One region of the Fictibacillus sp. EA-CB0309 genome, then DNA from elsewhere that is predicted to be linked to it. Evidence: a T-box and tRNA genes for the amino acid it is inferred to sense, from the RefSeq annotation. Region 1 holds a T-box; the other holds one or more tRNA genes.

The links. A T-box is a leader RNA that pairs with one kind of tRNA and senses whether it is charged. The one in region 1 lies ahead of alaS (alanine--tRNA ligase), so its partner is inferred to be a tRNA-Ala.
Region 2: it has a tRNA-Ala gene. The T-box ahead of alaS (alanine--tRNA ligase) is inferred to sense a tRNA for this amino acid. The anticodon was not compared.

Annotation. Positions count from the first base shown of each region.
Region 1 covers NZ_CP169271.1:1,559,858-1,566,222, forward strand. Annotated here, with positions in the region: partial or broken gene recD2 (SF1B family DNA helicase RecD2) at 1-888, shown strand, start outside; gene ACEWFH_RS08600 (hypothetical protein) at 1,036-1,233, shown strand; gene ACEWFH_RS08605 (DUF3918 family protein) at 1,277-1,384, shown strand; partial or broken gene ACEWFH_RS08610 (AI-2E family transporter) at 1,580-2,568, shown strand; T-box leader at 2,608-2,826, shown strand; partial or broken gene alaS (alanine--tRNA ligase) at 2,969-5,603, shown strand; gene ACEWFH_RS08620 (IreB family regulatory phosphoprotein) at 5,682-5,957, shown strand; gene ruvX (Holliday junction resolvase RuvX) at 5,957-6,365, shown strand, end outside.
Region 2 covers NZ_CP169271.1:185,400-191,764, forward strand. Annotated here, with positions in the region: rRNA gene ACEWFH_RS01230 (23S ribosomal RNA) at 1-2,753, opposite strand, end outside; tRNA gene ACEWFH_RS01235 (tRNA-Ala) at 2,887-2,962, opposite strand; tRNA gene ACEWFH_RS01240 (tRNA-Ile) at 2,987-3,063, opposite strand; rRNA gene ACEWFH_RS01245 (16S ribosomal RNA) at 3,152-4,700, opposite strand; tRNA gene ACEWFH_RS01250 (tRNA-Ala) at 4,827-4,902, opposite strand; tRNA gene ACEWFH_RS01255 (tRNA-Pro) at 4,923-4,999, opposite strand; tRNA gene ACEWFH_RS01260 (tRNA-Arg) at 5,007-5,083, opposite strand; tRNA gene ACEWFH_RS01265 (tRNA-Leu) at 5,091-5,179, opposite strand; tRNA gene ACEWFH_RS01270 (tRNA-Gly) at 5,194-5,268, opposite strand; tRNA gene ACEWFH_RS01275 (tRNA-Leu) at 5,297-5,380, opposite strand; tRNA gene ACEWFH_RS01280 (tRNA-Lys) at 5,390-5,465, opposite strand; tRNA gene ACEWFH_RS01285 (tRNA-Thr) at 5,474-5,549, opposite strand; tRNA gene ACEWFH_RS01290 (tRNA-Val) at 5,564-5,638, opposite strand; rRNA gene rrf (5S ribosomal RNA) at 5,651-5,765, opposite strand; rRNA gene ACEWFH_RS01300 (23S ribosomal RNA) at 5,913-6,365, opposite strand, start outside.

The DNA of each region.
Region 1 (6,365 bases):
AGATTATTTTTGTAGGTGATGAAGATCAGCTACCATCTGTTGGACCAGGCCAAGTGCTAAAAGACTTGCTTCAATCCGAACATATTCCACAGACACGATTAGTGGATATTTACAGGCAAGCAGAGGGGTCATCCATCATACGATTAGCTCATGAAATGAAAAACGGCAACGTACCCGATGATCTACTTAATCCTCAAAGCGACAGACGTTTTTTTCATGTTCAGGCGAACAAGTTTTTCAAGCGATTCTTCAAGTTTGTGAAAATGCAATAAAAAAAGGATACACTTCTAGGGATATTCAAGTACTAGCTCCTATGTATAAAGGTTCAGTGGGAATCGACCGATTGAATGTTGAGCTTCAGCGTCTTTTAATCCTGAGAAACAAAAACAGCGTCAACTGCAAGTTGCCAATGTTTTTTACCGAAAAGGAGATAAAGTACTTCAGCTCGTCAATCAACCAGAGGATCAAGTGTTCAATGGTGATATTGGTGAGATTGTTGCTGTAATTTATGCCAGGGAGAATACGGATAAAGAAGACCAAATCGTAATCAGCTTTGACGAAATCGAAGTAACGTATAAAAGAAGTGAATTTCATCATTTCACACATGCTTTTTGCTGTTCGATACATAAGTCACAAGGCAGTGAATATCCAATCGTAATTCTTCCAGTTTTAAAAAGCTATTATAGGATGTTAAAACGGAACTTGCTTTATACAGCAATAACGAGAAGTAAAGAATATTTAATTCTATGTGGTGAACAAGAAGCTTTTACTTGGGCAGTTCAGCGCTCAGACGAATTGGAACGATTCTCGGGATTGAAACTTCGTCTTCAAGAAACGCAGCTGGAAAAAGATTTAACGAATGAGACCCTTCTAAACGAAACAAACTAGAAATGTTCGGGAGATGTAAGATGTCATCTCGTCGGACATTTCTTTTTTATTTCTAGAAGTCAAGATTCTTCAAAACCAATAATTGCGTATATTTTTTCTGGTTTCAGGACACCCTTGTAAAAGTAAAATTTAAAGGAGCGAGAGCAAGTGGAATGTCCGAACTGCAGTAGAAAAGATATTGGGAAAATCGGTGTGAACCAGTATTATTGCTGGAACTGTTTTATTGAGCTTTCCATTGTTAAAGGAAGACTGTCCCTTCATCAAGTGGAAGAAGACGGCTCTCTAACTTCACTCGATGATTTATTTGAAGATCAAGATCTGACTTATAGAGAAAGCACGTCATAAGTACAAAACTCTAATGTCGAGGTGATACAGCATGAGCAGGACGATGAGTTCTCTTTTCGCACTTGGTATTGGAGCGGCAACATATGCGATGAGAAACAAAAAGGATGTCAAGAATGTCCAAAATGAATTACAATTTTTCGGATATCTCTGATCTTTGGACTTCAAGACGGGTAAAAAGAATCCGAAAAAAGTCGCAAAAGCCATTTATTAAAAGTACGCAAGCCCCGTCTCAAAAAAGGACGGGGTTTTTTAAAGAAAAGGTGAAAATATGACAAGAGACAATCGAATGAAGTGGGTTTACAGGCTGACACTCTCTTTATTATTGTTTTTATGTTTGTTTCTTTTGATGAAACTTTACCCTCTATACGAACCATTATGGAGCGCCATTAAAGGGGTATTCCTGCCTTTTTTTCTTGCTGCTCTTATTACATATCTGCTGCATCCAGTCGTTGAATACGTGCATGAAAAAGGGCTGCCGCGATTTGTTGCGATTTTAAGTATCTACCTCCTGTTCTTTGGCGGATTAGGGTATGCTGCTGTCAAAGGGTTTCCTTACTTTGTTGTGCAGATGAAACAACTGTTAGTAAATGTGCCCGCCCTTGCCGAAGATTACAAAGATCTTTTATACAAAGTCGATAAAGGAACTTCAGCACTTCCGTATTCGGTTCATTCAAAAATTGAAAATTACATCGTGAAAATGGAAACCAATGCACAGAATATCTTAACTAATGCCATTTTTTCATTACGAAAGATCGTGGATTATTTCTTTGTAATCATTGTTGTTCCGTTTTTAGTATTCTATTTTCTGAATGATTTTGAGAAACTAAAAAAGCACTTTGGTTTGTAACGCCAAGAAGATACCGAAACGAAGGTAAGCACCTGATAAAAGATATCGATCAATCTCTTGGAGGTTATATAAGAGGGCAGTTATTTGTAGGAGCGATTTTAGGGGCTGCAGCGATGATCGCTCTATGGCTCGTAGGTATGCCGTACCCCATCCTGTTAGGGCTTGTTATCGCGATAACCGATGTCATTCCGTATTTTGGTCCGATCTTAGGGGCGATTCCAGTGATACTAATCGCTTTAACGATCTCTTGGAAGATGGTCTGGATTACGGTTGGTATTATGCTCGTATTACAGTTCATTGAAGGCAACATTTTAGGACCTTTTATCGTAGGACGAAATCTTCATATCCATCCCGTATTTATTATCTTTTCTCTATTGCTTGGAGGAGAGCTAGCTGGAGTGCCTGGTATGATTCTAGCCGTACCCATTTTTAGTGTGATTAAAGTGATTGTCATTCACATTAGGGAACATCGGCTGAAGACAGATTGACAAGTAAGAATAAATAAACGTATACTAACGCTAGAAGATAAAAAATCGCTGAAAGAGATAAGTACGTTTCAGACCTTCCAAAAGAGAGAAACATCCATCGGCTGAAAGATGTTTTAGGAAGAAGGAAACCGAAAGCTACTCTGGAGTGCAGAAGGAAAATCTGCCGTTATGCCGCGTTAAGGCTTAATCAAGGTGATATGCTTTCAATTGCATATAACCAGGGTGGTACCGCGTGAATTCAAAACTCTCGTCCCTGTTTTATACAGGGATTGGAGTTTTTTTGTTTTTATCTAACTCTTTTCGTAAACTCTGTTGCTATTAAAAGTAGTTGATTTTCCGCTCCAAAGCAACGTTTTTTAGAAAAGTACCTATCTGAAAAAGTAAAAGGAGAATGAAAACGATGAAATATTTGACTTCAGCTCAAGTTAGACAAATGTTCCTTGATTTTTCCAAGAAAAAGGCCATGGTGTAGAACCTAGTGCTTCCTTAGTTCCGCATGAAGATCCTACTCTTTTATGGATCAATAGTGGTGTTGCAACACTGAAAAAATATTTTGACGGCCGAGTGATTCCTGAGAACCCTCGTATCACAAATGCACAAAAATCGATTCGTACGAACGATATCGAGAATGTTGGTATTACAACTAGACACCACACGTTCTTCGAGATGCTAGGAAACTTTTCGATCGGTGATTACTTTAAAGTGGAAGCGATTCTTTGGGCATGGGAATTCTTAACGAGTGAAAAATGGATCGGCTTTGATCCTTCAAAACTTTCTGTGACGATCCACCCAGAAGACGATGAGGCATTTGAAATTTGGACAAAACAAGTAGGGTTACCTGAAGAGCGTATCATTCGTTTGGAAGGAAACTTCTGGGATATCGGCGAGGGACCGAGCGGGCCTAATACAGAGATTTTCTATGACCGCGGTGAAGCTTTCGGCAGCGATCTATCTGACCCTGAACTATATCCAGGTGGAGAGAACGATAGATATCTTGAAGTATGGAACCTTGTGTTCTCTCAGTTCAACCATAATCCGGATGGCACATATACACCACTTCCTAAGAAGAACATCGATACAGGTATGGGGCTTGAGAGAATGGTTTGTGTAATCCAAGACACGAAGACGAACTTTGAAACAGATCTATTCATGCCGATCATCAAAGCAACAGAAAAGCTTTCTGACACGTCTTATGGCTTAAGTACAGAGACAGACACTGCGTTTAAAGTAATCGCTGACCATGTTCGTACGGTAAGTTTTGCGATTGGTGACAGTGCTCTACCATCAAATGAAGGAAGAGGATATATTCTTCGACGTTTGATCAGAAGAGCGATTCGTTTTGCGAAAAAGATCAACATCAACAAGCCTTTCATGTATGAACTAGTACCAACTGTTGCAGACATCATGGTAGACTTCTACCCAGAAGTAAAAGAAAAAGTTCCGTTCATTCAAAAAGTCATTAAGACGGAAGAAGAACGTTTCCATGAAACAATCAACGAAGGTCTTGCAATCTTAGAAGATGTGATGGCAAAAGAAAAAGAAGAGGGAAGAACTGTTATCTCTGGAAAAGACGCATTCAAGCTTTACGATACGTTTGGTTTCCCATTCGAGCTTACCCAAGAATATGCGGCTGAAAATGGAATGGATGTCGATCTAGAGGGCTTTGAAAATGAGATGAAGGCACAGCGTGAACGTGCTCGTGCTGCAAGACAAGAAGTGGACAGCATGCAAGTACAAGGTGGAGTGCTTTCTGACATTACAGTAAAAAGTGAATTCTCAGGTTATGACCACCTATCAGGAGAAGCTAAAATACTTGAAGTTCTTCAAAACGGTGAGCGCGTTGCAATGGTAGCCGCAGGTGAAGAAGCTCAAGTTATCTTGAATGTTACACCTTTTTATGCAGAAAGCGGTGGTCAGATTGCTGACCAAGGTACTATTACAGGTAAAGAGCTGGCACTAAAAGTGAAAGATGTTCAAAAAGCGCCAAACGGACAAAACCTTCACACAGTTGTTGTTGAAAAAGGTGTTCTCGAAAACAATATCGAAGTTTCAGTCGAGGTTGACCCTGAAATTCGTGCAAAAGTAGTGAAGAACCATACTGCTACTCACCTTCTTCATCAAGCATTAAAAGATGTTCTTGGAACGCACGTAAATCAGGCAGGGTCTCTTGTACAAGAAGGTCGTTTGCGTTTTGACTTCACACACTTTGGAAGCATTTCTTCAGAAGAGCTTGAGAAGATCGAGGAGATCGTTAACGAAAAAGTATGGGGCAACATTCCTGTCGAAAAGATGGTTAAGAATATTAACGAAGCAAAAGCAATGGGAGCAATGGCTCTGTTCGGTGAGAAGTACGGTGAAACGGTACGCGTTGTAAAAGTAGGAGATTATAGTCTTGAACTTTGCGGTGGGTGTCATGTAAATAACACTTCAGAGATCGGATTGTTTAAGATCGTTTCAGAATCAGGAATTGGAGCTGGAACTCGCCGTATCGAAGCTGTAACAGGAGAAAATGCATATCGCCTGATGAACGGTCAAGTTCAACTTTTGAAAGACACAGCTTCAAAATTAAAGACGAACCTAAAAGATGTTCCTCAGCGTATTGATGCACTTAACGAACAGATACGTGAACTGCAAAAAGAAAAAGAATCCCTTGCTGCGAAAATCGGGAACATGGAAGCAGGAAGTCTTGTTGATGAAGTTCAGACGATCAATGGTGTTTCTGTTATTGCAAAGAAAGTGAACGGTATGGATATGAACGGCCTTCGCACGATTGTTGATGACTTAAAAAACAAACTTCAAAGCGGAGTTGTTATTTTAGGAGCAGAAAATGCAGGGAAAGTGAACATTGTAGCTGGAGTGACAAAAGATTTAGTATCAAAAGGATACCATGCGGGTAATCTTGTAAAAGAAGTTGCAGTTCGCTGTGGCGGAGGCGGCGGTGGCCGTCCTGATATGGCTCAAGCTGGGGAAAAGATCCTGAAAAGCTGCAAGAAGGAATAGATTCTGCAGTTGAAATGATTAAAACGGTTTCCTAAGCTTTCCTCTTTCATGTACAATAGAGATAGAAACTAATTTGTCCCATAAGGGAGATCTTCAGAAAGAGGTGTTCGCTAGTGAGTTCCATGGACAAAACGATGAAGTTTAACTTCAACGAAGATGATGCTTATAAAACGAATGTTGAAACTGTCCTGTTTTCTGTTTATGACGCCCTGCAGGATAAAGGATACAACCCGATTAATCAAATCGTAGGTTATTTGCTCTCAGGCGATCCGGCTTATATTCCTCGTCATAATGATGCGAGAAGTATGATCAGAAAACTGGAGCGAGACGAGCTTATTGAAGAGCTTGTTAAATCGTATCTCTCAACTCAAAAAGAAGGAAGCCGTTAATGACAAAAACACTTGGATTGGATGTCGGAACGAAGACGATAGGTGTTGCTGTTTCAGATGCTCTGGGATGGACAGCACAAGGAGTCGAAACGATCCGGCGCCGTCCTAATCAACCTGAACAAGATTATGAACGAATTCAAGAGCTGATTAAACTTCATGATATCAGCAAAATCGTGGTCGGCCTTCCTAAAAATATGAATGGTACGATCGGTCCCAGCGGTGAGGCTTGTCAAAACTTTGCCAAAGATATTGAAAATCTTACAGGTCTTTCGGTTATCCTATGGGATGAAAGACTAACAACTATGGCTGCTGAAAGAACTTTGATTTCAGCTGACGTAAGCAGAAAAAAACGAAAACTAGTGATCGATAAGCTGGCTGCTTCGATCATTCTGCAAGGTTATTTGGACA
Region 2 (6,365 bases), 1.4 Mb from region 1:
AGCTATGCCCCTGGCGGAACAACTGGTACACCAGCGGTGTGTCCATCCCGGTCCTCTCGTACTAAGGACAGCTCCTCTCAAATTTCCTGCGCCCGCGACGGATAGGGACCGAACTGTCTCACGACGTTCTGAACCCAGCTCGCGTACCGCTTTAATGGGCGAACAGCCCAACCCTTGGGACCTACTTCAGCCCCAGGATGCGATGAGCCGACATCGAGGTGCCAAACCTCCCCGTCGATGTGGACTCTTGGGGGAGATAAGCCTGTTATCCCCAGGGTAGCTTTTATCCGTTGAGCGATGGCCCTTCCATGCGGAACCACCGGATCACTAAGCCCGACTTTCGTCCCTGCTCGACTTGTAGGTCTCGCAGTCAAGCTCCCTTGTGCCTTTACACTCTGCGAATGATTTCCAACCATTCTGAGGGAACCTTTGGGCGCCTCCGTTACTGTTTAGGAGGCGACCGCCCCAGTCAAACTGCCCGCCTGACACTGTCTCCGAACCGGATCACGGTTCAAGGTTAGAATTTCAATACAGCCAGGGTAGTATCCCACCGACGCCTCCACCGAAGCTGGCGCTCCGGCTTCTCAGGCTCCTACCTATCCTGTACAAGCTGTACCAAAATCCAATATCAAGCTGCAGTAAAGCTCCATGGGGTCTTTCCGTCCTGTCGCGGGTAACCTGCATCTTCACAGGTACTATAATTTCACCGGGTCTCTCGTTGAGACAGTATCCAAGTCGTTACACCTTTCGTGCGGGTCGGAACTTACCCGACAAGGAATTTCGCTACCTTAGGACCGTTATAGTTACGGCCGCCGTTTACTGGGGCTTCAATTCAGAGCTTCTCCGTAAGGATAACCCCTCCTCTTAACCTTCCAGCACCGGGCAGGTGTCAGCCCCTATACTTCACCTTGCGGTTTCGCAGAGACCTGTGTTTTTGCTAAACAGTCGCTTGGATCTATTCACTGCGGCTCTCTCGGGCGATAAACCCTATCAGAGCACCCCTTCTCCCGAAGTTACGGGGTCATTTTGCCGAGTTCCTTAACGAGAGTTCTCCCGATCATCTTAGGATTCTCTCCTCGCCTACCTGTGTCGGTTTGCGGTACGGGCACCTCTTTCCTCACTAGAGGCTTTTCTTGGCAGTGTAGGATCAGGGACTTCGGTACTAAAATTTCCCTCGCCATCACAGCTCAGCCTTCACGTTGGGCGGATTTGCCTACCCAACAGCCTAACTGCTTAGACGCACTATTCCATCAGTGCGCTCACCCTACCTTACTGCGTCCCCCCATTGTTCAAACGGAAAGGAGGTGGTACAGGAATATCAACCTGTTATCCATCGCCTACGCTTTTCAGCCTCGGCTTAGGCCCCGACTAACCCTGAGCGGACGAGCCTTCCTCAGGAAACCTTAGGCTTTCGATGGACAAGATTCTCACTTGTCTTTCGCTACTCATACCGGCATTCTCACTTCAAAGCGCTCCACCAGTCCTTCCGGTCTGACTTCGCTGCACTTCGAACGCTCCCCTACCCCTGTACCATACGGTACAAGCCATAGCTTCGGTGATACGTTTAGCCCCGTTACATTTTCGGCGCAGAGTCACTCGACCAGTGAGCTATTACGCACTCTTTAAATGGTGGCTGCTTCTAAGCCAACATCCTGGTTGTCTGGGCAACTCCACATCCTTTGCCACTTAACGTATACTTTGGGACCTTAGCTGATGGTCTGGGCTGTTTCCCTTTTGACTACGGATCTTATCACTCGCAGTCTGACTCCCGCGGATAATTCTCTGGCATTCGGAGTTTGACTGAATTCGGTAACCCTGTGGGGGCCCCTAGTCCAATCAGTGCTCTACCTCCAGGAATCTTGCCGCGAGGCTAGCCCTAAAGCTATTTCGGGGAGAACCAGCTATCTCCGTGTTCGATTGGCATTTCACCCCTACCCACACCTCATCCCCGCACTTTTCAACGTGCGTGGGTTCGGGCCTCCATTCAGTGTTACCTGAACTTCACCCTGGACATGGGTAGATCACACGGTTTCGGGTCTACGACCACGTACTATGTCGCCCTATTCAGACTCGCTTTCGCTGCGGCTCCGTCTTATCAACTTAACCTTGCACGGGATCGTAACTCGCCGGTTCATTCTACAAAAGGCACGCCGTCACCCGTTAATGGGCTCCGACTACTTGTAGGCACACGGTTTCAGGATCTATTTCACTCCCCTTCCGGGGTGCTTTTCACCTTTCCCTCACGGTACTGGTTCACTATCGGTCACTAGGGAGTATTTAGCCTTGGGAGATGGTCCTCCCGGATTCCGACGGGGTTTCACGTGTCCCGCCGTACTCAGGATCCACTCAGGAGAGAACGAAGTTTCAGCTACAGGGCTGTTACCTTCTTTGGCTGGCCTTTCCAGACCGCTTCACCTACTTCGTTCCTTTGTAACTCCATGTAGAGTGTCCTACAACCCCAGAGGGCAAGCCCTCTGGTTTGGGCTGATTCCGTTTCGCTCGCCGCTACTCAGGAAATCGCATTTGCTTTCTCTTCCTCCGGGTACTTAGATGTTTCAGTTCCCCGGGTCTGCCTTCTCATACCCTATGTATTCAGATATGGATACCATCCCATTACGGATGGTGGGTTCCCCCATTCGGAAATCCCCGGATCAATGCTTACTTACAGCTCCCCGAGGCATATCGGTGTTCGTCCCGTCCTTCTTCGGCTCCTAGTGCCAAGGCATCCACCGTGCGCCCTTTCTAGCTTAACCTTATATGATGTTTACACATCAAAGATTCTTGCTTGGCGCAGATAAATATCTATCTGCCTTGCATATTGTTTGGATGTCGATATCTAGTTTTCAAAGAACACAATTTAAAAATGCATCATCGTAAGATGTGCAATGGTGGAGCTTAGCGGGATCGAACCGCTGACCTCCTGCGTGCAAGGCAGGCGCTCTCCCAGCTGAGCTAAAGCCCCATAATGGGAATTAAATTATGAAAATGGTGGGCCTAAATGGACTCGAACCATCGACCTCACGCTTATCAGGCGTGCGCTCTAACCAGCTGAGCTATAGGCCCCTAAAGGAAGTTAAGTTCCTTCAAAACTGAACAAAAGAAGAATAGGTGTACTTACGAAACAGTCGAAGCTGTTTCATAATCTCCATAGAAAGGAGGTGATCCAGCCGCACCTTCCGATACGGCTACCTTGTTACGACTTCACCCCAATCATCTGTCCCACCTTCGGCGGCTGGCTCCCAAAAGGGTTACCCCACCGACTTCGGGTGTTACAAACTCTCGTGGTGTGACGGGCGGTGTGTACAAGGCCCGGGAACGTATTCACCGCGGCATGCTGATCCGCGATTACTAGCAATTCCGGCTTCATGTAGGCGAGTTGCAGCCTACAATCCGAACTGAGAATGACTTTTTGGGATTGGCTTGGCCTCGCGGCTTTGCAACCCTTTGTATCATCCATTGTAGCACGTGTGTAGCCCAGGTCATAAGGGGCATGATGATTTGACGTCATCCCCACCTTCCTCCGGTTTGTCACCGGCAGTCACCTTAGAGTGCCCAACTGAATGCTGGCAACTAAGGTCAAGGGTTGCGCTCGTTGCGGGACTTAACCCAACATCTCACGACACGAGCTGACGACAACCATGCACCACCTGTCACTTTGTCCCCCGAAGGGGAAAGCTCTATCTCTAGAGTGGTCAAAGGATGTCAAGACCTGGTAAGGTTCTTCGCGTTGCTTCGAATTAAACCACATGCTCCACTGCTTGTGCGGGCCCCCGTCAATTCCTTTGAGTTTCAACCTTGCGGTCGTACTCCCCAGGCGGAGTGCTTAATGTGTTAACTTCAGCACTGAGGGTGGAACCCCCCAACACCTAGCACTCATCGTTTACGGCGTGGACTACCAGGGTATCTAATCCTGTTTGCTCCCCACGCTTTCGCGCCTCAGCGTCAGTTACAGGCCAAAAAGCCGCCTTCGCCACTGGTGTTCCTCCACATCTCTACGCATTTCACCGCTACACGTGGAATTCCACTTTTCTCTCCTGCACTCAAGTCTCCCAGTTTCCAATGACCCTCCACGGTTGAGCCGTGGGCTTTCACATCAGACTTAAGAGACCGCCTGCGCGCGCTTTACGCCCAATAATTCCGGATAACGCTTGCCACCTACGTATTACCGCGGCTGCTGGCACGTAGTTAGCCGTGGCTTTCTGGTTAGGTACCGTCAAGGTACGAGCAGTTACTCTCGTACTTGTTCTTCTCTAACAACAGAGCTTTACGACCCGAAGGCCTTCATCGCTCACGCGGCGTTGCTCGGTCAGGCTTTCGCCCATTGCCGAAGATTCCCTACTGCTGCCTCCCGTAGGAGTCTGGGCCGTGTCTCAGTCCCAGTGTGGCCGATCACCCTCTCAGGTCGGCTACGCATCGTCGCCTTGGTGAGCCGTTACCTCACCAACTAGCTAATGCGCCGCGGGCTCATCTGTAAGTGTCAGCCGAAACCGACTTTCAAAAAGAAACATGCGTTTCTTCTTATTATCCGGTATTAGCCCCGGTTTCCCGGAGTTATCCCCGTCTTACAGGCAGATTACCCACGTGTTACTCACCCGTCCGCCGCTAAATCAGAGGAGCAAGCTCCTCTTCATTCGCTCGACTTGCATGTATTAGGCACGCCGCCAGCGTTCATCCTGAGCCAGGATCAAACTCTCCATAAAAGTGTTTGTCTTGCTCGATTTTAAAACTGACGGAATTAATTTAATTCCTTACCTATTTCTTTTGTTCAGTTTTCAAAGAACTTTTTTGCAATAAAAAAGAAAATGTCAGAAACATTTTCTGAAAAATGGTGGAGCTTAGCGGGATCGAACCGCTGACCTCCTGCGTGCAAGGCAGGCGCTCTCCCAGCTGAGCTAAAGCCCCAAATAACATATTTGTTATAATGGTCGGGAAGACAGGATTTGAACCTGCGACCCCCTGGTCCCAAACCAGGTGCTCTACCAAGCTGAGCCACTTCCCGTAAAACATGGCGCGCCCTGAGAGATTCGAACTCCCGACCTTTTGATTCGTAGTCAAACACTCTATCCAGCTGAGCTAAGGGCGCATGTATGTGGTGCCGAGGACCGGAATCGAACCGGTACGGTAGTCACCTACCGCAGGATTTTAAGTCCTGTGCGTCTGCCAGTTCCGCCACCCCGGCACATACAATAACTTTGGAGCGGAAGACGGGATTCGAACCCGCGACCCCAACCTTGGCAAGGTTGTATTCTACCACTGAACTACTTCCGCAAACATATTTTGTTTTCAAAAAGGAAATTGGTGCGGGTGAAGGGACTCGAACCCCCACGTCAAAGACACTAGATCCTAAGTCTAGCGCGTCTGCCAATTCCGCCACACCCGCGTGTATAAATGGTGAGCCATGAAGGACTCGAACCTTCGACCCTCTGATTAAAAGTCAGATGCTCTACCGACTGAGCTAATGGCTCGTGCAAAATGGTGCCGGCTAGAGGACTTGAACCCCCAACCTACTGATTACAAGTCAGTTGCTCTACCAATTGAGCTAAACCGGCAAGTAAAGAATAAATGGTGGAGGATGACGGGTTCGAACCGCCGACCCCTGCTTGTAAGGCAGGTGCTCTCCCAGCTGAGCTAATCCTCCATTTTATATCTAGCCTAGCGACGTCCTACTCTAACAGGGGAGACCCCCAACTACCATCGGCGCTGAAGAGCTTAACTTCCGTGTTCGGTATGGGAACGGGTGTGACCTCTTCGCCATCATCACTAGACCAGATTAGCGAGTTATTTTTTATCTCGACAAGATAAAATTATACTCTATGTAATTCATAAATGCAAGAGATTTTTTAATGATTTTCATCATTTTTTTTATGTTCTCTCAAAACTAGATACGACGTTTCCAAACGTTTATGCATTTTAAGGATAAGCCCTCGACCGATTAGTATCTGTCAGCTCCACGTGTCACCACGCTTCCACACCAGACCTATCAACCTCATCATCTCTAAGGGGTCTTACTCACTTAACGTGATGGGAAATCTCATCTTGAGGGGGCTTCATGCTTAGATGCTTTCAGCACTTATCCCGTCCACACGTAGCTACCCAGCTATGCCCCTGGCGGAACAACTGGTACACCAGCGGTGTGTCCATCCCGGTCCTCTCGTACTAAGGACAGCTCCTCTCAAATTTCCTGCGCCCGCGACGGATAGGGACCGAACTGTCTCACGACGTTCTGAACCCAGCTCGCGTACCGCTTTAATGGGCGAACAGCCCAACCCTTGGGACCTACTTCAGCCCCAGGATGCGATGAGCCGACATCGAGGTGCCAAACCTCCCCGTCGATGTGGACTCTTGGGGAGATAAGCCTGTTATCC